DNA from 2 places in the Methylobacterium sp. UNCCL125 genome. Region 2 is predicted to be linked to the other one. Evidence: riboswitches for the same ligand, from Rfam matches in the RefSeq annotation. Region 2 holds a riboswitch; the other holds the start of a gene.
What was found. A riboswitch is a leader RNA that binds a small molecule or an ion and turns the genes downstream of it on or off. The one in region 2 is predicted to bind thiamine pyrophosphate.

Region 1: another riboswitch for thiamine pyrophosphate. It lies ahead of thiO (glycine oxidase ThiO); the one in region 2 lies ahead of thiC (phosphomethylpyrimidine synthase ThiC).

The regions. Positions count from the first base shown of each region.
Region 1 covers NZ_FPBW01000003.1:187,128-190,529, reverse strand. The annotation lists gene BM396_RS02775 (thiazole synthase) at 1-441, opposite strand, end outside; gene thiS (sulfur carrier protein ThiS) at 444-656, opposite strand; gene thiO (glycine oxidase ThiO) at 653-1,876, opposite strand; TPP riboswitch at 1,941-2,069, opposite strand; gene BM396_RS02760 (TIGR02281 family clan AA aspartic protease) at 2,303-2,812, shown strand; gene BM396_RS02755 (glycosyltransferase) at 3,229-3,402, shown strand, end outside.
Region 2 covers NZ_FPBW01000004.1:211,585-214,986, forward strand. The annotation lists gene BM396_RS04640 (acyltransferase family protein) at 1-54, opposite strand, end outside; gene BM396_RS04645 (HNH endonuclease family protein) at 162-536, opposite strand; gene BM396_RS04650 (alpha/beta hydrolase) at 550-1,380, opposite strand; TPP riboswitch at 1,500-1,605, shown strand; gene thiC (phosphomethylpyrimidine synthase ThiC) at 1,677-3,402, shown strand, end outside.

The sequences.
Region 1 (3,402 bases), on a different contig from region 2:
CGGGTCGTCGTTGCAGTAGGGCAGCACCACGAAGCCGTCATCGACGAGATGGCGGCAGGCCTCGATCAGCTCCATCACGTCCGGGTAGAGCGTCTCCCGGTCACCGATCACCTCGACCTTAATCCAGTTGGTATCGAGCGCCTCACGGGCGAGTTCGGCGGTCATGATCGCGTCGCGGGCCGTCTCGCAGCCGGCGGTATTCGGCAGGAAGCGCTTGCCCTTCAGGATCTTGACCGTGTCCGAGCCGTGGCCCTGCAGCGAGACCCTGCGGATCGAGGCGGTGACCACCTCGGCGCCGCTCGCCTGGACGGCGTCGCGCATGATCGCCTGCGTCGGATAGCCGGCGGTGCCGATGAACAGTCGCGACGACAGGCTCACGCCGGCGATGGTCAGGCTGTCATCCCCACCTTCGGGACGCAGCGGCGTATGGGTCTGATCCATGCTCAACCTCCCTGCATGGCGCGAACGATCTCGACGCGGTCGCCCTCCGCGATCCGGGTTTCCCCCCAGTCGCGGCGGCGCAGCACCCGGCCGTTCAGCGCGATGGCGACGCCCTGCGGGCTCTCGATGCCGCTCTCCGCGGCCTCGAGGCGGAACAGCGCGTCCACCGTCTCGGCCGCGCAGTCGCGCGGCTCACCGTTGACGACGAGCTTCATGCCGAGGCCCTCAGCGCGTCCGGTTGGCCGAAGCGCAGGCGGGTGAAGGGACGGGCGACCTCGGGCAGCGCGCCGTGCAACACCAGCGCGGCGATCGCCTCGGCGGTGATCGGGGCGAGCAGGTAGCCGTTGCGGTGATGCCCCGTGGCGGCGACGAGGCCCGGTGCGATGGTGTCGAGGATCGGCGCGTCGTCGTCCGAGGTCGGGCGGTAGCCGCTCCAGACGCCCTCGACTTCCATCTCCTCGATACCGGGCAGCACCCGGCGGGCGCCCTCCAGCAGCGCGTAGAGCCCGCCCGCGGTAACGCCGGGCCGGAAGCCGCAATCCTCCACGGTCGCGCCGACGATGAGCTGGCCGTCGCTCTTCGGCGCCATGTGGACCTGCTCGGTCCAGACCATCCGCGCGAGGGTGCCGGTGCGGGCGGTGGTGCGCAGCGCCAGGGACTGGCCCTTCAGCGGACGGACCGGAAGGGCGAGCGCGTCGGGGAGCAGACCGCCCTCCCCGCTCCAGGCGCCGGAAGCCAGGATGACGGTCTCCGCGGCGACGACGCGGTCGCCGGCGCGGATCCCGGTCACGCGGCCGCCCGACCAGTCGAGGGTGGTGACGGCGGTCCGCTCCACCAGGATCACGCCGGCCCGGCGACAAGCCTCGTTGAGGGCCTCCATGACCAGACGGGGATCGACCTGATGGTCCGGCGGGCAGTGGATCCCGGCGGTGACGGAGGGGCGCAGGCCGGGCTCCAGGCGCCGCACCTCGCTGCCCGGCAGCCAGGTGGCGTCGAGTCCCGAGCGGCGCTGCAGGTCGTAGCGGAAGCGCAGGCGTTCGACCTCGTCGCGGCCGACCGCCAGCACCAGGGTGCCGTCGGCCCGATAGTCGATGGTTCGGCCGGACTCGGCCTCAAGGGCGTCGCGGAAGCCGGGCCAGAGCCGGAGCGAGTCCAGGGCGAGCGGCAGAAGCGGGTCCGAGCCGGGCTCGTGCTCGGCGGCCGGAGCCAGCATGCCGGTGGCCGCGAGGCTCGCGCCCGCGCCGATCGTCTCCCGCTCCAGCACGGTCACCGTGCGGCCGGCCCGCGCGAGCCGCCACGCGATCGACAGACCGATCAGCCCGCTGCCGATGACGGCGACGTCGGTCCGCGCCGGCAGGACGGCGGGCGCGACGACGCCCTCGGGATTGCGGCGGCGGCCGATCGGTGAGGCAGGTCGGTCGAAGGGCACAGGCATCTCCGCGGATTGCCGTCGCGGGGAGCGGGCCGTGCGCTTCTGCCAGAAGCTGTGGCCTGCCTTTCGGGCGGCCGCGGTCCAATCCCTACGCCGGTATGAGCCGGATCAGGTTCGAAGGATTTCCGCGCCGCAGGTCCTGAGGGACGTGCCAGCGGTTTCTCAGCCCCTTGCCGGGGATCTCCCTGGAACAGACGCAGATGTGGCGTCACGGCTTGTGTCGGTCAACCCCGCGCCGCCGCCCCTGCATCATTCCCGTGACAATCCGCGGGTCGCGGTGACAGTCCAGACACCAAGCGGACCGGAATCGGCGCGCGGACAGCGGTCGCGATAGGCGGCGCGCACCATCCCTTCACGCGTCTGGGATCTGATCGCCGGGATCCCGGACCTCCTCCGGGCGCCGGCACTCCACGTCACGGGCGAATTTGCGTGCGCACAATCCTGTTGATCTGCATGCTCGGCTTTCTCGGCGTCACGGCCGTCCTGAAGGTGCGCGATGGCATGCGGGCGGCGCCGGTCGCGCTCGCCGTCGCACCGCTGCCGGAGCCGGATCTCGCAGGCCGTGCCGCCGCCGGTGTGGCCCTCCAGGCTGGCCGCAACGGCCATTTCTTCGTCAACGCTCTGCTGGACGGCCGTTCGCTGCCGATGATGGTGGATACCGGGGCGAGCGCCTGCGCGTTCTCCGAGGAGGACGCCGCGCGGATCGGGATCCAGGTCGCTGCGTCCGACTTCACGCGCGTCTGGAACACCGCGAACGGGACGGTTCGCGTGGCGCCGATCCGGATCGCGATCGTGCAGATCGGATCGATCACGGTGCGAGACGTCGATGCGGTCGTGATCCCGCGCGGGCTCCTGTCCACCAGCCTGCTGGGCATGTCATTCCTCAGACGCCTGCGCGATTTCGGCGTCTCCGGCAGCACGATGACTTTGAGGGGCTGAAACGCCCGAACGCCCATGCCGATTTCTGGGGTCGCGGTGCGCCAACGGCGGCTGGCGCGGCCCGTCTCCCCGGGATCGGCTGCGGGACCAGGTCGATCACGCGGCCGATCCTGTGCGGAAAATATTCGGTGCGCAGGCCACGGACGGCCCGATGATGGATGGTCCCCGACCGGTTGAATAATTCAATCTTTATCGGTTAATTTATAGATCTTAGTGTATTGTGTTTGAATATTTCTGAGTTTGACCCCGATAAAGCTGCAAATACGCCGATCAATCAGAATTGTCATGGAGCAATCGGTCGTTTTGTCAATGCGCTGATGTGGTGCTAGTAGCCGTGATGACTGCGCGTTCGAGGCGTGAGTGCATGACGGGGCGGCTTCAGGATGAAGAATCGCGAATCCGCGATCTGCTTATCGATGATCGTGAAGAACGAAGCCCACGTGATCCGTCGGTGCATCGACTCTGTTCGTCCGATCATCGATCATTGGATCATCGTTGACACTGGATCGACGGATGGAACACAGGATATTATCCGTGCCGCGCTCGCGGACATACCGGGGGCCCTGGTCGAGCGCCCCTGGGTCGATTTT
Region 2 (3,402 bases):
CTTGGCGATATCGACCCAGGCGAGCCGATCACCCGTATCCCCGACCCCGGCCATCGTCCCACCCTCGCGATCGGAGGGATCCTGGACCGGTTTGGGTTGACGGCGATGAACGTGATCGCCGCAACCTGCGGATGTGACGAACGGTCGGTAAACGCCGGCGGTCAGACCTTGCGCCGCGCCGACCGCCGCGCGCGGGTCATACGCGTCGCGGCGTGAAAATCGTCCGGCCGGCCGCGCACCCAGGCGAGGAAGCGGGCTATCTCCGGATCGGTCCGCAGGGCTTCGAGATCGGCCAGGCGCTTGGCGATCTCGGCCTCACTGTAGCGTGCATGGATCGCCGAGTGGCAGATCTGGTGCAGGCGGACGGTACCGCGATGGGTTCCGCCCTTGAGCTTCGGGGTGAGGTGATGGAGGCTGGAGCGAGCGCGATGCGGAATCGGGCGCTCACAGAGCGGGCAGACCGGCTCGGGCCGGCCCTGCGCACCCGGTGCGTCCGGATCCTCGGCGCTCCAGCGCTGCGAGCGCCGTCCGACCACGCGCCCCCCTCTCCTATCCTTGCTGATCGACCGGCTGCGGGCAGGTCGGACCGACACGCTCTCTGAACATCGCCTCGGCCTCTCGGTCCCGGCCCCCCAGGATGGACACGTGGTCGCCCGGGATCACGGCGATCCGCGCCCGCGGGCCGGCTGCTGCGGCGAGGCCTTGCGCCAACTTGAGCGGCACCACCGTGTCGTCGCGTCCCTGCACGATCAGAACCGGCGCAGTTCCGCCACGGATGCGCGTGTCCGAGCGGTATGTGTCGCGCAGGAGCCAGATGGGGACTAGCGGGACATGCAGCCGCACGGTGTGGATCATCGAGTCGAACGGGGCCTCCAGGTAAAGCCCGATCGTCGGCACCCGTTCGGCGACGGCGACCGCGACGGCCGCCCCCAGCGAATGGCCGTGCAGCAGGATCGGCGCGTCGGGCGCCTGTGCCCGCGCGGCGTTCACGGCCGCCAGGCCGTCGCGGATCAGGCCGTCTTCGCTGGGGCTGCCGGTCGAGCCGGGATAGCCGCGATAGGCCACGGTCAGCAGACCCCAGCCGCGCGCCCGCCACGGCTCCGCGGCGAAGCGCTCCGCGTGCGGTTCCGGGCGGGATCCATTGCCGTGGAAACTGACGATGACGCCGCAGCCCGGCCGCGGCGGCCGCCACAGTCCGTGCAGGGTCTCGCCATCCGAGGTCGCGACCGTGATCGTCGCGACCCCGGGCGGCACCGGCCAGGGTGTCGGCGGGCTGAAGGCGCCCGGATAGAGGAAGCGGCGCTGTCCGAGGGCGAGCGCGGCGCAGGCCAACCCGCAGAGCAGGAGCACGGCGAGCAGGAGGCCGGCGAGGAGTCGCATGCGATGCGGGGGAGGCCGTGGGGTTGAGAAGCGGATGCGTTCGATCGAACGGTTTTCGGGATGTGTTTTCTAGGGCGCCCGGTCAGCATTGACAAAGCCGTCCGCGCGCCTGAGTCTGGAACCGTTCCGAGGGGAGCCCCGCAGGGGGCTGAGATTGGGCACGCTGCCCTGACCCTTGAACCTGATCCGGCTCATACCGGCGGAGGGACGGGAACCTGCGGTCGCATGTCGCGCGGCCCCATCTCATCTCGGCCATCGCGTGGACCGGACTGCTCCAGCACGAGGAGAGGCCCACGATGAACGCACCCGTTCTCCCCAAGGACGTGAAAGGCAGCCCGGAGACCGTGACCACGGGTCCGGTGACCGGATCGCGCAAGGCCTATGCGAGCCCGGCCGGACGGCCGGACATCCGCGTCCCCTACCGCGAGATCGTCCTCTCCGATCCGAAGGAGGAACCGGTGCGGGTCTACGACCCGTCGGGCCCCTACACCGAGACCGACGCGCGGATCGACCTCAATGCCGGCCTCCCCGGCGTGCGCGAGCCCTGGATCGCGGCCCGCGGTTACGCGGCCGTCGCCCCACGGGCGGTGAAGCCCGAGGATAACGGCTTCGCGGGCGACAAGCTCGTGGCCCCCTGCCCCGCCGAGCGGACCATCCGCAAGGCGGCCCCGGGCCAGAGGGTGACCCAGTACGAGTTCGCCCGCGCGGGGATCATCACCGAGGAGATGATCTACGTCGCCCATCGCGAGAACGTCTGCCGCGAGAAGATGCTCGCGGGCGCCGAGGCCGCACTCGCCGACGGCCAGAGCTTCGGGGCCTCGGTCCCGCCCTTCATCACCCCCGAATTCGTGCGCGACGAGATCGCCCGCGGCCGGGCGATCATCCCGGCCAACATCAACCACACCGAGCTGGAGCCGATGGCGATCGGCCGGAACTTCTTGGTCAAGATCAACGCCAATATCGGCAACTCGGCCGTGACCTCCTCGGCCGCCGACGAGGTCGAGAAGCTCGTCTGGTCGATCCGCTGGGGCGCCGACACGGTCATGGACCTGTCCACCGGCCGCAACATCCACAACATCCGCTCGTGGATCATCCGCAACAGCCCGGTCCCGATCGGCACGGTGCCGATCTATCAGGCGCTGGAGAAGGTCGGCGGCGACCCGCTCAAGCTCGACTGGGAGGTCTTCAAGGACACGCTGATCGAGCAGGCCGAGCAGGGCATCGACTACTTCACCATCCATGCCGGCGTGCGGCTGGCCCACGTGCCGCTGACCGCCCGGCGCGTCACCGGCATCGTCTCCCGCGGCGGCTCGATCATGGCGCGCTGGTGCCTGGCCGGGCACCGGGAATCGTTCCTCTACGAGCGGTTCGACGAGATCTGCGACATCATGCGGGCCTACGACGTGTCGTTCTCGCTGGGCGACGGCCTGCGCCCGGGCTCGATCGCCGACGCCAACGACGCCGCCCAGTTCGGCGAGCTGGAGACGCTGGGCGAGCTGACCAAGGTCGCCTGGGACAAGGGCTGCCAGGTGATGATCGAGGGCCCCGGCCACGTGCCGATGCACAAGATCAAGGTCAACATGGAGAAGCAGCTGAAGGAGTGCGGCGAGGCGCCGTTCTACACCCTCGGCCCGCTGACCACCGACATCGCCCCCGGCTACGACCATATCACCTCGGGCATCGGCGCCGCGATGATCGGCTGGTTCGGCACCGCGATGCTCTGCTACGTCACCCCGAAGGAGCATCTCGGCCTGCCCGACCGGGACGACGTGAAGACCGGCGTGATCACCTACAAGATCGCTGCCCACGCCGCCGACCTCGCCAAAGGCCACCCGGCCGCGCAGCTGCGCGACGACGCGCTCAGCCGCGCCCGGTTCGACTTCCGCTGGGAGGACCAGTTCAACCTGGGCCTCGATCCGGATACGGCCCGCCGCTACCACGACGAGACCCTGCCGAAGGACGCCCACAAGGTCGCGCATTTCTGCTCGATGTGCGGGCCGAAATTCTGCTCGATGAAGATCA